3 regions of the Nocardia sp. NPDC049935 genome follow, and region 1 is predicted to be linked to each of the others. Evidence: riboswitches for the same ligand, from Rfam matches in the RefSeq annotation. Region 1 holds a riboswitch; each other region holds the start of a gene.
What was found. A riboswitch is a leader RNA that binds a small molecule or an ion and turns the genes downstream of it on or off. The one in region 1 is predicted to bind S-adenosylmethionine.

Region 1 (5,035 bases):
AGCACCTTGCGATCGCGGGCGGGGGTCCCGTCGCCTTCGTCCAATTTCGCGTACACCACGAGGGTGTCGGCGAAGGGGCCGTTGGTGATGAAGGTCTTCTGGCCGTTGAGGATGTAGTCCGCACCGTCGCGTCGCACGGTGGTCTTCATCCCGCCGAACGCGTCCGACCCCGAATCGGGTTCGGTGATTGCCCAGCAGGCGACCTTGCGCAGGCTCACGATATCGGGGACCCAGCGCTGCTGCTGGGCGAGTGTGCCCCGGGACAGGATGGTGGCGCCGCCGAGCCCGGTGCTCACCCCGAGCGAACTGCACAGGCCCATACACACACCCGAGAGCTCACTGGTCAGCACCGCCATCATGGTCTGCTGATCGAACCCGCTGTCCGACGGCTCCCGGTGCTGCGCGGCGGGCTTCTCCACACCGTCGGCGGCGGCCTGTTTGGCCGCCAGTTGCTTGTTCAGGGCCTCCTCGGCCATGGCGCCGATACCGAAATCCGCGTACAGCTTGCGCAGGATCGGATAGGGCAGCATCTCGCCGCTGTCCAGGGCGTCCAGGTTCGGGCGCACTTCCTTGTCGATGAACGTCCGCACCGCGTCGCGGACCATCAGGTCGGTATCGGACCATTCGAACATCGTCGTCCTCCGGTATCACCAGCAGCATTACGGTGTAAACCACCGGGCGGACGCTCCACTGCGCCCGCCTTGTTGACAGCCTGCCAGTTTTCCGGCGGCCGCGCTGCCTTTCGGTCCCGGCACCGCCCCGGAACGCGAGAACGCCATGCATGACAACAGCCCGTTGTGCCATGCATGGCGTTCGTACGGATATCACCGCCCGGCGTACCGGGCGAGGATCAGCGCAGTGCGCGCGCCAGGTTGGCGTCCAGTGCGGCGAGGAACTCCTCGGTGCTCAGGTAGCCCTGGTCGCCACCGACCAGCAGTGCGAGATCCTTGGTCATCTGCCCGCCCTCGACGGTCTTGATGACCACGTCCTCGAGGGTCTGCGCGAAGCCGATCACCTCGGGGGTGTTGTCCAGCTTGCCGCGGTGTTCGAGGCCGCGGGTCCAGGCGAAGATCGACGCGATCGGGTTGGTCGAGGTCGGCTTGCCCTGCTGGTGCTGACGGTAGTGCCGGGTGACGGTGCCGTGCGCGGCCTCGGCCTCACAGGTCTGGCCGTCCGGGGTCAGCAGCACCGAGGTCATCAGACCCAGCGAACCGAAGCCCTGGGCGACGGTATCGGACTGCACATCGCCGTCGTAGTTCTTGCACGCCCAGACGTAGCCGCCCTCCCACTTCATGGAGGAGGCGACCATATCGTCGATCAGCCGGTGCTCGTAGGTGAGGCCGGCCGCCTCGAACTGGCTCTTGAACTCGGCCTCGAACACTTCCTCGAAGGTGTCCTTGAACATGCCGTCGTAGGCCTTGAGGATGGTGTTCTTCGTCGACATGTAGACGGGGTAGTTCTGCTGCAGGCCGTAGTTGAACGAGGCCCGCGCGAAATCCTCGATGGACTTCTTGAAGTTGTACATACCCATCACGACGCCGCCGTCTTCCGGCATCTGCACGACCTCGTGCACGATCGGCTCGCTGCCGTCCTCGGGGGTGAAGGTGAGGGTGACGGTGCCGGCCTGGAAGACCTTGAAATCGGTGGCGCGGTACTGGTCGCCGAAGGCGTGACGGCCGATGATGATCGGCTTGGTCCAGCCCGGAACCAGACGCGGGACGTTGGAGATGATGATCGGGGCGCGGAAGATGGTGCCGCCGAGGATATTGCGGATGGTGCCGTTGGGTGAACGCCACATCTTCTTGAGACCGAACTCTTCGACGCGGGCCTCGTCAGGAGTGATCGTCGCGCATTTGACGCCGACACCGTGCTGTTTGATGGCGTTGGCCGCGTCGACCGTGACCTGGTCGTCGGTCTTGTCGCGGTACTCGATGCCGAGGTCGTAGTACTCGAGGTTCAGGTCGAGGTACGGGTGGATCAGCTTGTCCTTGATGAACTGCCAGATGATCCGGGTCATCTCGTCGCCGTCGAGTTCGACGACGGTGCCTTCAACCTTGATCTTGGACATGGATCTTCGTGTCCTCCTAAGACTGGTGCCCTCATTGGACGGCCAGGCGAACACGCTTGTGAGCGGACCCCAGCTGTTCAACAGACAACGTATACATCCCGCGTTGTCCACGAGACGTCTGGTGTAACCAAGACGAGCGTACTGCTTGTGGTGTCCTCACGGTGCAGCCAGCCCCGGTCGTGAGATGTCACAGAGTGAGTCGTGCCACAAGATTACCCGGTGGCCCCCGATGCCGATTTCGATCCCCTCGAGGGTCCCGCTACCATGTTGATCAGGTCATGAGCGCCAGCGCCAAGCCCCGGCTCGCTGGCCGGCAACCCTCCTGCTGCGGTGGGGTGCTCCGGGTGATGACCGGGCTTCCGAAAGCCGGGAGCAAGCGCACACGAGGAGGCTGCCGTTATGTCCCGGTGCCGGTCACGTCGATCGTGACACTCCGGCGTTTCGGCGAGCAACCCCCTATTTTCTGGAGCACGATATGACTGTATTTTTGGCGTCGCCTCCGGCGCCGCGGGGTCGGGGCCCTATTGACCCGGTTCTTCACTCCCGGCGGTCGGTCGCTGCGCTCCCTCCCTCTGGTCGCTCCGGAACCGGGCGGGTCCCGACCGGCGTCCGAGCCATTGATACCTGTCAGGTATCGCGTTGTAGGCCGGTTCTGCGCACGGAAGCCGTCGCGTGACGGTGGGCACCGAACGGACCACGGCCCGTCCCGTGGCACAGCTGCCACCACCCGACGGCACGCCGGGTCTCGTCTCGATCGGTGATCTGACGCTGGAGAACGGGGCCCATCTGCCCGATATCCGGCTGACGGTCCAGCGCTGGGGCGAATTGTCCCCGGCCGGGGACAATGTTGTGCTGATCGAGCACGCTCTGACCGGCGACTCCCACGTGGTGGGCGAACCGGATGCCGATCATCCCTCGCCCGGATGGTGGAACGGGATGGTCGGGCCGGGTGCGCCGATCGATACCGACGAATGGTGCGTCGTGGCGACCAACGTGCTCGGCGGCTGCCAGGGCAGTACCGGTCCCGCCTCCGCCGCGCCGGACGGCGCGCCCTGGGGTTCGCGGTTCCCGGAGATCTCCATCCGCGACCAGGTCGCCGCCGAGTTCCGGCTCTTCGATCTGCTCGGCATCGAACGCCTGGCCGCCGCGGTCGGCGGTTCGATGGGCGGTATGCGCGTCCTCGAGTGGATGCTCGGCGCACCGGACCGGCTGGCCGCGGCGCTGGTGCTGGCGGTCGGGGCGCGGGCCACCGCCGACCAGATCGGCACCCAGACCACCCAGATCGCCGCGATCACCGGTGACCCCGACTGGCAGGGCGGGGACTATCACGGCACCGGTCGCGCGCCGATGACGGGAATGGGTATCGCGCGGCGGATCGCGCATCTGACCTACCGCACCGAGGTCGAACTGGACAGCCGGTTCGGCAACAGCCCCCAGCAGGGCGAGGACCCCTGGGACGGCGGCCGCTACGCGGTCCAGAGCTATCTCGAATACCAGGCCGAGAAACTGGGCAAGCGCTTCGATCCCGCCACCTACGTGCTGCTCAGCGAGGCGATGAACCGCCACGATATCGGCCGCGGGCGCGGCGGTATCGAGGCGGCCATGGCCACCGCCGAGGTGCCGTGCATCGTCGGCGGTATCGACTCCGACCGGCTCTACCCGCTGCACACCCAGCGGGAGCTGGCCGAGGGCCTGGCCGGATGCCGCCATTTCGAGGTCATCGCCTCCCGCGACGGCCACGACGGTTTCCTCACCGAGGCGGCGGCCATCGGCAAACTGCTGGTCCAGACGATGAACCTGGCGCGCACTTCCCGCTGACCGCGGGCTATCCCACCCCGAGGGTGTTGATGGTGGCGGCCAGGAACACGATGGAGCTGCCGAGCAGCGTCAGCGCGCCCACGTCGAACGGACGGCTGCGCACGGCGAGCAGGCCGACCCGGGCAGTCGGCAGGCACAGGCGGAACGCCGCGGCGATCAGCGTCGCCCCGCCGAAGAAGAAGGCCCCGCGACGCCAGCGATCCTGAGCGACGAAGACCACGGCGACCAGGATCACGAGTACCACCACGGCCATCGGCAGATGACAGCGCAGGAAACCCCGCCAGCGGTTGCCGGTGCCGGGAGCGTCGTCGGTCAGGATCTCGGCGTCGGTCACGGATGCGATTGTTCCAGACGCGACGGGTCAGGTCTGCGCGACCGGGGCGTACTCCGCGGCGCCGAGGCCGAATGTCCAGGCGACGCCCTCCCGGGCGGTGCGGGTGGCGGGCGGGACCCGCAGCCAGTAGGTGCGGCTGGTGCCGTCCGGCTCGGGGGTGGAATTGACCACCTCCACCATCACCACGTCCTCGTCGCCGGTCAGCGCGATCCGCCACAGGATCCCGGTCTCGTCGCGCTGCAGCGGCTCGGCGCCGGATTCCGTGAGGTAACGCTCGTAGCCGTAGTGCTCGAGCATGACGCGCCGCAGTTCCGCGTTCTCCTCGGTGCGGATGCGGTCGGCGGTGAGTGTGGCCAGTTCGGCGAGGAACTCACCGGGCACCGGCATCCCGCGCCAGGCGTAGAGGGCGAACCCGTCGGCGTACCCGACGGCGGGGCCGTCGGCGCGATCCAGCCGGCCGGCCTCGTCGCGGTGCAGGGCGGTGGGGCGTTCACTGAGCACCGCGAGGTTCTCGTAGGGCCACCACCAGCCCGCTTCCCGCGCCACGGCTGCCAGACCCGCCAATGCCGACCCCGCACCGGCATCGAAGGCGGACAGCCACGCGGCGTCGTGCTGACCCAGCACCGCGTCCAGCAGCAGCAGACGAATACGCGGTTCCCGCGCGGAGGCGGTCGGCTCCGAGTCCCGCGGGCTCCGCTGTTCCGGGCCGCTCGCGGACTCCGGGAGCAGGCCCGCGACCACCGCGTCACGGATTCGCGTCACCACCGGATCGGTCAGTTCCCACAGACCGGCTCCCTCGGCCTGCCAGTGCCGGG
Region 2 (5,035 bases), on a different contig from region 1:
CGGATCGACGCCCACTCCCAGAGCAGCGTGATGATCGGCGACCGGATGGACACCGATGTGATCTCGGGGATGGAGGCCGGTATGCGCACCATCCTGGTGACCACCGGTATCTCCACGAAAACCTCCGTGGAGCACTATCCCTACCGGCCGACCATGGTGCTCGACTCGGTCGCCGAACTGGCGGGCCGGGTCCGGACCCCGTTCTGAGATTCTGGAGCGGCTCCGCCGCTCGAGGTTCGGCCCTCGTGAGCGCCTGCTGTCGGCCCTCGAGACTCGCGGCTGCGCCGCATGCGCTTCGAGGGCCGACAGCAGGCGCGGGCCGAACCCGTTCGATGCCTCGCTGCGCCTCGGCACCGGGACAGTGGGCCTGAGCCCGGTTCGAATTCGAATCGGGGCAGGGGTCGTGCGGATGCCGGGGGCCGGTGCGGGCGCTCCAGCGTGCTCTCACCTTTGTCCACATGGTCGCACCCCATGGGGTGGGGCCCGCCCGGTTCTGGAGCGACCAGAGGAAGGGAGCGCAGCGACCGACCGCCGGGAGTGAAGAACCGGGCTACCAGGGGCCCCACCCTCGAGGCGCGGAGCGCCTCCAAAATCACAGCCCCACCCTCGAGCGGCGGAGCCGCTCCAAAATTACAGCGCCCGGTCCAGGTCGCCCAGGAGGTCCTCGATGTCCTCGAGGCCGACCGAGAGCCGGACCACCCCGTCCGACAGTCCGATTCCGGCGCGCCCTTCCGGTCCCATCGCCCGGTGGGTGGTGGTCGCGGGGTGGGTGATGAGGGATTTCGCGTCGCCGAGGTTGTTGGAGATATCGACGATGCGCAGGCCGTTGAGTACTTCGAAGGCCCGTTTCTTGGCCTCGTCCGCGTTCGCCTTCAGTTCGAAGGTGACCACGGTGCCGCCGCCGCTCATCTGGGAGGTGGCCAGTGCGTACTGCGGGTGGGTTTCGAGGAAGGGGTACCGCACCCATTCCACCGCGGGGTGTTCGTCCAGGTAGCGGGCGATGCGCAGGGCCGAATCGGTGGACTGCCGTACGCGCAGCGGCATGGTTTCCAGGCCTTTGAGCAGCGTCCAGGCGTTGAAGGGGCTGAGCGCCGGGCCGGTGTGGCGCATCAGCGTTTTGACCGGGCCGTCGATGTATTCGGCGGAGCCGAGGATCGCGCCGCCCAGGACCCGGCCCTGGCCGTCGATATGTTTGGTGCCCGAGTACACGAGTACATCGGCGCCGAGGTCGAAGCCGCGCTGCAGCAGCGGGGTGGCGAAGACATTGTCCAGGACCACCTGGGCGCCGGCGGCGTGGGCGAGTTCGCTGACCTTGCGCACATCCACCAGCGTCTGCATCGGGTTGGCGGGCGTTTCGAAGAACACCGCCGTGGTGGGGACCGACAGTGCCGCCTCCCACTGGCCGAGGTCCTCACCGTCGACGAAAACGGTTTCCACACCCCAGCGCGGCAGGATCTCGTTGCAGACCACGAAACATGATCCGAACAGGCTGCGCGCCGCCACCAGCCGGTCGCCGGCCTTCAGCAGGGCGCCGAGGGCGACGAAGACCGCGGCCATACCGCTGGCGGTGGCGAAACAGGCTTCGGCGCCGTCGAGCAGCCGCATCCGTTCCTGGAACATCTCCACGGTCGGGTTGCCGTAGCGGGAGTACACGAAATGCGGGAGGTCGCCGGTGAACGCGGCTTCGGCGTCCTCGGCGCTGGCGTAGACGAACCCGGAGTTCAGGTAGAGCGCCTCGGAGGTCTCCTCGAAACCGGAGCGGTTGAGCCCGCCGCGGACGCCGAGCGTCGCCGGTCCGACACCTTCGGGCAGGGCGCGCTCGAACGCACCGCCGCCGATCACGACTGCCGCCAGGGCAGGCCGTCGGCCCGCCAGCCCGACTCGCCACGATGGCCGAATTCGTCGAGCGGCCCTTCGAAGCCTTCGGTGACGTTGTACGAGGGGGCGATACCCGCGGCGGTGGCGGCGTCGGCGGCATGCGCCGACCGCTGGCCGGACCGGCACAGGAACACCACCGGGGCGTCGGCCGGGCGGTCGCCCAGGGCGCGGCGCAACTGGTCCAGGAATCCCGCGTTGCGGGTGCCGGTGGAATCGACCCATTCGACCAGCACGGTCGGGGTGGCGATACCGCTGGTGTCGGGAACGCCGACGAACTTCCATTCGGCTTCGGTGCGCACGTCCACCAGGACGGCGTCGGGATGCCCGGTGAGCAGTTCCCATGCCTGCTTCGGCTCGATATCCCCTGCGTAACTCATACGTGGTACCTCCTGCGAATCCGCACTTGCCGCATCCGTTCGATGCACGCCAGGTCGTCACCCGGAGCACCCCACCGCGGAGGAGGGTTGCCGACCAGCGAGCCGGGGCTTGGCGCTGGCACTCATGACCTAAGGGATGAGATTGCCCGCCGCGCCCCGTCGTGTCAAACCCCGGTTGACGGGCCGGGTGAAAGCTATTCGACCGGCTGGTTGCACACCTTCCACTCGCCGTCGGCCTTGAACAGCCACCAGGTCGCGGTTCTTTCCTCGCCTTCGACGCGGCTGGTCACCTCGATGGTCGCGTTCTCGCCGTTGACCTGGACGGCGCCGAATCTCTCGATCTCGACGTCCTTCCCGGTTTCGCCGGGTTTCAGCTGCCCGGCCAGCGGTGAGCGGGCGGGCACGAACCCGGGGCAGACCGCCTCCCGCGGCGGTTCCGGCCCGAAGCGGCTGCTCGCGTCGCCGAACTCACGGACCGCTCCGGCGATGCGGTCGGATTCTGTGACATTTTTCTCAGCGGGCGCCACCAGCCCGGCGATCAGCACACCACCCAGGACCAGGGCCGCGAGTACCGCGGCCACGATGAACGGGGTGATCGTGCGCGGTGCCTCGTCGCCGCCCGTTTCGGCGGCCGGCTGCTCCTCGGTGGGTCCGGGATCGCTCATACAGACGATCATCCCTGGTCCCCGGATCGGCGTGTGCCCGCACCCCGATAGAATCGCGGGTGAGGCGGGTGCTGCTGCACGGCAGTCACCGCGGAGACGTGGGAAGACCGACGGCGAACGAGCCGCCCGCGCAAGGCGGGGCGATGGTGCAGACAGGCCGCGCGTCAACTTAGCCTAAGCTAACAACAACGCCAGTGAATCTCTCGACCGATAAGGGTGCGCGAAACTGATGACCGAGCAGAAGGAAGCGAACCGCCCGCTTCGGATCGCGATCGTGGGAGCCGGTCCGGCCGGGATCTATGCCGCCGACGCACTGATGAAGTCGGACGCCGACGTGTCGATCGATCTGTTCGAGCGGATGCCCGCGCCGTTCGGACTGATCCGCTACGGCGTCGCGCCGGACCATCCCCGCATCAAGGGGATCGTGACCGCGCTGCACAAGGTGCTGGACAAGGAGCAGGTCCGGCTGCTGGGCAATATCGACTACGGCACCGATATCACCCTCTCGGATCTGAAGCGCTTCTACGACGCGGTGATCTTCTCCACCGGCGCCAACGCCGACCGTGCGCTGCCGATCCCGGGTATCGACCTGGACGGTTCCTACGGCGCCGCCGATTTCGTGTCCTGGTACGACGGCCACCCGGATGTGCCGCGGACCTGGCCGCTGGACGCGGAGAAGGTCGCGGTGCTCGGCGTCGGCAATGTGGCGCTCGACGTGGCGCGCGTACTGGCCAAGACCGGTGACGAACTGCTGCCGACCGAGATCCCGCCGAACGTCTACGAGGGCCTCAAGGCGAACAAGGCCGTCGAGGTGCACGTGTTCGGGCGGCGCGGTCCGGCGCAGGCGAAGTTCACGCCCCTGGAACTGCGCGAACTGGATCATTCCCCGACGATCGAGGTGATCGTCGATCCCGAGGACATCGACTACGACGAGGGCTCGGAAGCGGCGCGGCGGCATTCCAAGCAGGTCGATATGGTCGCCAACACCCTCGAACAGTGGGCCATCCGGGATCAGGGCGATCGCCCGCACAAACTGTTCCTGCACTTCTTCGAATCCCCCTCGGAGATCCTCGGCGAGGACGGCAAGGTCGTGGGCCTGCGCACCGAGCGCACCCAGCTCGACGGCACCGGCAATGTGAAGGGCACCGGCACCTTCAAGGATTGGGATGTGCAGTCGGTGTACCGGGCGGTGGGCTATCTGTCGCAGAACATCTCGGAACTGCCGTTCGACGACCAGGCCGGCGTCATCCCGAACGAGGCCGGCCGGGTGCTGGTCGACGAGAACGCCGACGGCGCGGCCCGGTACATGTCCGGCACCTACGTGACCGGCTGGATCAAACGCGGCCCGGTCGGCCTGATCGGCCACACCAAGGGCGACGCCAACGAGACGGTGGCCTGCCTCGTCGACGACAGCGTGAACTTCACCCCGGCCGAGAGCCCCGAGCCCGAAGCGGTGCTGGAGTTCCTGGAGGGCCGGGGTATTCCGTTCACCACCTGGGCGGGCTGGTACCGGCTCGACGCCCACGAGCGGTCGCTCGGCGAGCCCGAGGGCCGGGAGCGGGTCAAGGTCGTGGAGCGCGAAGACATGCTGCGCGCGAGCGAACCGCACAAGGTATGAGTCGCGGCCCGCTCCTGCCGGTTCAGTGCTGGGAGGAGCGGGCGCCCCGATCTATCAGGCATGCTGTATCAGTGTTCGATGCCCATGTGCACATCATCGATCCGCGTTTTCCGCTGATCGAGAACGAGGGCTACCTGCCGGAGCCCTATACCGTCGCCGACTACCGGCGCCGGATGGCGCGGTACCGGCCGTCCGGTGGCGCGGTGGTCAGCGCGTCGTTCCAGAGCAACGATCAGAGTTATCTGCGTGCGGCACTGGCCGAATTGGGGCCGGGCTGGGTCGGCGTGACCAGGCTGGATCTGGACGCCACCGATTCCGAGATCCTCGATCTGCACGCGGCCGGGGTCCGGGCGGTGCGGTTCAATCTCAAACGCGCCGCTGCCGATATCACCAGTATGACCAGGCAGGCGTTGCGCGCCCATGAACTGGCCGGCTGGCATGTGGAAATCTACGTGGACGGCCAGATGCTGGCGTCCTTGCAGCCGGTGATCCTGAAA
Region 3 (5,035 bases), on a different contig from region 1:
TCGCCCGCCGGGCCGGCGGGTGGTCGACTGGTGTGATGAGCTACGGACCCCACGACCTGTCCTATACCGCCGCCGGTAACCGATACGAGAGAATCCCCTACCGGCGCACCGGGAATTCCGGTCTCGACCTCCCCGCCTTTTCCTTCGGTCTGTGGCAGAAATTCGGCAGCGACTATTCCGCCGCGACCCAGCGCGAGATCATCCTGCGGGCCTTCGATCTCGGCATCACCCATTTCGACAACGCCGACCGCTACGGTCCGCCGCATCGCGCCGCCCAGCAGAACTTCGGGCGCGTTCTGGGCGCCGATCTCGCGCGCTACCGCGACGAACTCATCCTGTCGACCAAGGCCGGGAACCCGATCGGGCCGAGCCCCTACCTGCGGGGCGGTTCGCGGAAATCGCTGCTCACCTCGCTCGAGCACAGCCTGCGTGATCTGGGCACCGACTATGTCGATATCTTCTACCACCACAGCCCGGATTCCGGTACGCCCCTGGAGGAGACCGTGGGCGCGCTGGTCTCGGCCGTCCAGCAGGGTAAAGCGCTCTACGTGGGGATCTCGAACTATCCGCCCGAACGCGCCCACGCCGCCGCCGAACTGCTCCGCGCGGCCGGTGTCCCCCTGCTCATCCACCAGGCCCGGTACTCGATCTACGACCGGCGGCCCGAGCGCAACGGCCTGCTGGAGACCGCCGACCAGGACGGGTTCGGGGTCATCGTGTACTCGCCGCTGGCCCAAGGCCTGCTCACCGATAAATACCTGGACGGTATCCCCGACGGCGCGCGGGCGCAGAACAGCACCTTCCTGTCACCGGATGTGATCGACGAGACCTACCGGGCGCGGACCGCCGAACTCGCGAAACTCGCGGCGGCCCGGGGGCAGTCGCTGGCCCAGCTCGCCCTCCAATGGGTGCTGCGACGGCCGGAGGTCACCTCTGCGCTGATCGGTGCCAGCAGTACCGCGCAGCTCGATCACAATATCGCCGCGGTGGATTTCCCGGAACTCACCGACGACGAACTCGCGCTGATCGACGAACACGGAATCCACGGCACCGGACTGAATCTCTGATCGGCCCTGTACCCGGCTCAGTCGCGGAGCAGCGGCAGGAGCCGGGTGCCCTGCCGGCGGATCTCCCGCAGGTACGGAGTATCGGACAGGACGAAATGGGTGATGCCGAGATCCTGGTAGCGGCGCAGCGATTTCGCGACATCCTCGGCGGAGCCCACCAGCCAGGTGGTGGCCGCGCCGCCGCCACCGACCGTGCCGGGGGTGGTGTAGAGGTTGTCGTCGAGGACCTCACCGCGCGCGGCGAGGTCGAGCAGGCGCTGCTGGCCCACCGCGGCGTGGCGGCGCGGCGCGGCGCCGGACGCGGCGGCCATCGCGGCGACCTTCGCTTCCGCCTCGGCCCAGGCCTGTTCGGTGGTATCGCGGACGAAGGTGGTGATCCGCAGCCCGAATCGCAGCGGCGCGTGCCGGCGGCCCAGTTCGTCGCTCAGGGCGCGCAGCCGGTCGATCCGCTCGCGGACGCCGGACAGGGGTTCGCCCCAGAACAACTGCACATCGGCTTCGGCGGCGGCGACGCGTTCGGCCGCCGCCGACGCGCCGCCGAAGTACAGCAGCGGATGCGGCCGGCCCGGTCGCGCGGCGATCCGCGGTTCGACGGTGGAATCGGTGACCCGGTAGTGGTCACCGCGATAGGTGACGTTGTCCTCGGTCCACAACCGGCGGACCAGCTGCATGAACTCGCGGGTGCGGGCATAGCGGTCCGCCTGGTCGTCCTCGCTTTCACCGTAGGCGGCGAGATCGTCCTTACCGGAGACGATATTGACGCGCACCCGGCCACCGGTGAGGTGATCGAGACTCGCGGCGGCGGAGGCGAAATGCGCGGGGCGCCAATAACCGGGCCGGACCGCGATTAGCGGCTCGAAGGTGGTGGTCCGGGCGGCGAGCGCGGTCGCGACCGTGAAGGTGTCGGGCCGGCCCCAGCCGGTGCCGAGTAGTGCACCGGTCCATCCGTGCTGTTCCAGCGCTTCGGCCTGGGTGGTCAGCGTCCCGATACTGTTGTGATCGTCGGTCACCGGTTCGCCGCGATGCCCGGGCCGGGCCTGGTTCGGGATGTACCAGAGAAATTCGGCGCTCATCGGCATATTCCTGGGGGTCGGCGGCGGATGACCAACGGCGACTCGTGGCCGCACGGGATATGGTGCGCCGCCGAAGTTTCCGGGTCCACGGACTCGATCACCGTGATCCGAAGGAGGCGACGGCCCGGTGCCGGGCGGATCGCGCGGGCACGGTGCGGCGCGGTTGACAAGCCCGCGAGGTGTCTGCAAAGGTTTCGGATCAGGTCATGAGTGCCAGCGTCAAGCCCCGGCTTGCTGGCCGGCAACCCTCCTCCGCGGTGGGGTGCCCCGGGTGACGACCGGGCCGCGGCTCGACCGAGCGCGGCAAGCGCGGACTCCGTTCTCCGATGGCTCCGGAGTCCCTCCACGAAGGGATTGCCCGATGACCGCTGTACTCGACCCCACCTGCGCCCCCGCCCGGGTGACCGGCGACGACCTGCGGGTGCCGCTGGTACAGGGCGGTGAACTCGACTACGCGAACTTCGACTACGCGGCGAGCGCGCCCGCTCTGTCCGGCGTCGCCGCGCGGGTCGCCGAACTGCTGCCCTACTACGCGAGCGTGCACCGGGGCGCCGGTTACGCCTCGCGGATCTCCACCCGGTGCTACGAGGCGTCGCGGGAGACGGTGGGCCGGTTCCTGGGCTGCGATACCGATCAGGTCGTGGTGTTCACCCGCAACACCACCGACGCGCTGAATCTGCTCGCGAGCTGTGTGCCCGGCGATACCGTGGTGCTCGATATCGAACATCACGCGAACTTCCTGCCGTGGCAGCGGCACGGCCGCCGGGTGGTGCGGGCCGCGGATACCGTCGAGGAGACCTTGCGCCGGCTGGCCGCCGAACTGTGCGCGAAACCCGCGGCGCTGCTCGCGGTGACCGGGGCCTCGAATGTGACCGGCGAGGTGCTGCCGCTGGAGCGGCTCGCCGCGCTGGCCCATCAGTGCGGGGCGCGGATCCTGGTGGACGCCGCGCAGCTGGCGCCGCACCGGCGGATCGACCTGCGGGCCGCCGGTATCGACTATCTGGCACTGTCCGGGCACAAACTGTATGCGCCGTTCGGCGCGGGCGTGCTCGCCGGCCGGCGCGACTGGCTCGACGCGGCGCCGCCGTATCTGGCCGGTGGCGGCGCGGTCACCGAGGTGACGGCCGACAGTGCGAGCTGGGCGGCCGCGCCGCACCGGCACGAGGCGGGATCACCGAACGTCCTGGGGGCCGCGGCCCTGGCCGCCGCCTGCGACGCACTGGCCGAATCCCGCGATGCGGCCGAGACCCGGGAGCGTGCGCTCACCGGACGGCTGCGGGCCGGTCTGGCCGATATCGCGGGCGTGCGCTGCCTGCGGATCTGGCCGGATACCGGCGACTGTGTCGGGATCGTGGCCTTCACGGTGGCCGGGTACGAGCCCGGCCGGGTCGCGGCGTATCTGTCGGCCGAACACGCGATCGGCGTCCGGGACGGCCGGTTCTGCGCCCACCCGCTGCTGGCGCGGTTCGGAATCGAGGCGGGTCTGCGCGCGAGTATCGGGCTGGGTACCACCGAGGCCCATGTCGACCGGCTGCTCGACGCGGTGCGCGCCCTGGTCGCCGACGGTCCGGCCTGGCATTACACGGGTGTGGGCGGACACTGGGATCCGGTGCCGGAGACCCGCCCGGGACTGACCGCCGGCGGGGCGGCGGGCGCCGCGCCCTGCGTCTGAGATCGGCGCTCATTCCGGCCAGGGACTGTTCTCGATGACCTCGACGAAATCGGTACGCCGGAAACCGGGCAGGAAGTGGGCGAGCACATCGGCGTTGACGGTGCCGAATGTGGTGTCGGGCCGGTCGGCGAAACCGTGGGTGAACGCGGCGAGGATCTGCTTCTTGAAGTCCGGCCGCGGATGCGCGGCCACCACCTCCCGGATATCGGCCGGGTCCAGATCCCGGTAGCCGATTCCGAGCACGTCGGTTTCGACTCCGGCCGTGACCAGCGCGATCTCGGCCTCCATATGTTCGGGAACGCCGGGTGTGGTGTGCAGCGCGATGGCGGTCCACACCCGCTGTGCCGACGCGGCATCGATACCGTGATCGATGAGGAAACGGCGCGCTTCTGCCGCACCGTCGATTTCGAAGCGCCGGTCGGCGGTGCGGTATCTGTCGGTCAGCCCGAGATCGTGGAACAGGGCGCCGACATACAGCAGTTCGGGGTCGGGCTCCAGGCCGCGCCGCCGGCCCTGGAGCATCCCGAACAGGTAGACCCGGCGGGAGTGGTGGAACAGCAGCGGCGGCGCGGTATCGCGGACCAGTTCGGTGGCCTCCGCGACGAGCCCGCTGTCGGGGATCGTGATTCCTGCGATGCGCTCGGTCATGACGATGCTCCTGGGTCGGGTGCCTAGAGATCGTGGGATTACCTGTACTGCGCAGACTCACCGACGCGGGCCGAGGGCCCGGCCCGAGAACCGCTTCCGAGCATACGGCCGGGTCCGGGCAGGGGAAAGCCGTGGTCCCGGGTGGTGTGAGAATCGAATTGTCGATTTACGCATATCAAGACTTCGAACTAGATAATCTGACTTTCTGAGTACGAGAGCCACGATTCGCGAGCGAGGGAATCGCCGGAGCGCCCACGCCCGTGCGCCGCGGACCGCATGAAGCGATCGAAGGAGTTCGCCAGTGCCTCAGGAAGAACCGGTCTACTGGGACCCCTTCGACCGGGATATCGCGCGGGACCCCTATCCGGTCTACCGGCGGATGCGCGCGCACTCGCCGCTGTACTACAACGATCGGCACGACTTCTACGTCCTGACCCGCTACGACGATATCGATCGCGCCCTGCTCGACTGGCAGACCTTCTCCTCGGCGCGCGGCCCGATCCTCGAGATCATCAAATCGGGCGTGCAGATCCCACCGGGCACTCTGCTGATGGAGGATCCGCCGGCCCACGACA

Region 2: another riboswitch for S-adenosylmethionine. It lies ahead of ACZ6SF_RS10835 (rhodanese-like domain-containing protein); the one in region 1 lies ahead of metX (homoserine O-acetyltransferase MetX).
Region 3: another riboswitch for S-adenosylmethionine. It lies ahead of ACZ6SF_RS08040 (aminotransferase class V-fold PLP-dependent enzyme); the one in region 1 lies ahead of metX (homoserine O-acetyltransferase MetX).

What each region holds. Positions count from the first base shown of each region.
Region 1 covers NZ_JBVJHV010000005.1:177,023-182,057, forward strand. The annotation lists gene ACZ6SF_RS20695 (acyl-CoA dehydrogenase family protein) at 1-632, opposite strand, end outside; gene ACZ6SF_RS20700 (NADP-dependent isocitrate dehydrogenase) at 851-2,068, opposite strand; SAM riboswitch class IV at 2,343-2,453, shown strand; gene metX (homoserine O-acetyltransferase MetX) at 2,741-3,886, shown strand; gene ACZ6SF_RS20710 (DUF3017 domain-containing protein) at 3,894-4,139, opposite strand; gene ACZ6SF_RS20715 (DUF6745 domain-containing protein) at 4,248-5,035, opposite strand, start outside.
Region 2 covers NZ_JBVJHV010000002.1:562,208-567,242, forward strand. The annotation lists gene ACZ6SF_RS10825 (HAD-IIA family hydrolase) at 1-207, shown strand, start outside; gene ACZ6SF_RS10830 (O-succinylhomoserine sulfhydrylase) at 631-1,842, opposite strand; gene ACZ6SF_RS10835 (rhodanese-like domain-containing protein) at 1,839-2,255, opposite strand; SAM riboswitch class IV at 2,273-2,385, opposite strand; gene ACZ6SF_RS10840 (Rv0361 family membrane protein) at 2,450-2,920, opposite strand; gene ACZ6SF_RS10845 (FAD-dependent oxidoreductase) at 3,150-4,538, shown strand; gene ACZ6SF_RS10850 (amidohydrolase family protein) at 4,610-5,035, shown strand, end outside.
Region 3 covers NZ_JBVJHV010000001.1:1,779,792-1,784,826, reverse strand. The annotation lists gene ACZ6SF_RS08050 (aldo/keto reductase) at 36-1,067, shown strand; gene ACZ6SF_RS08045 (LLM class flavin-dependent oxidoreductase) at 1,085-2,146, opposite strand; SAM riboswitch class IV at 2,343-2,456, shown strand; gene ACZ6SF_RS08040 (aminotransferase class V-fold PLP-dependent enzyme) at 2,502-3,812, shown strand; gene ACZ6SF_RS08035 (HD domain-containing protein) at 3,822-4,460, opposite strand; gene ACZ6SF_RS08030 (cytochrome P450) at 4,840-5,035, shown strand, end outside.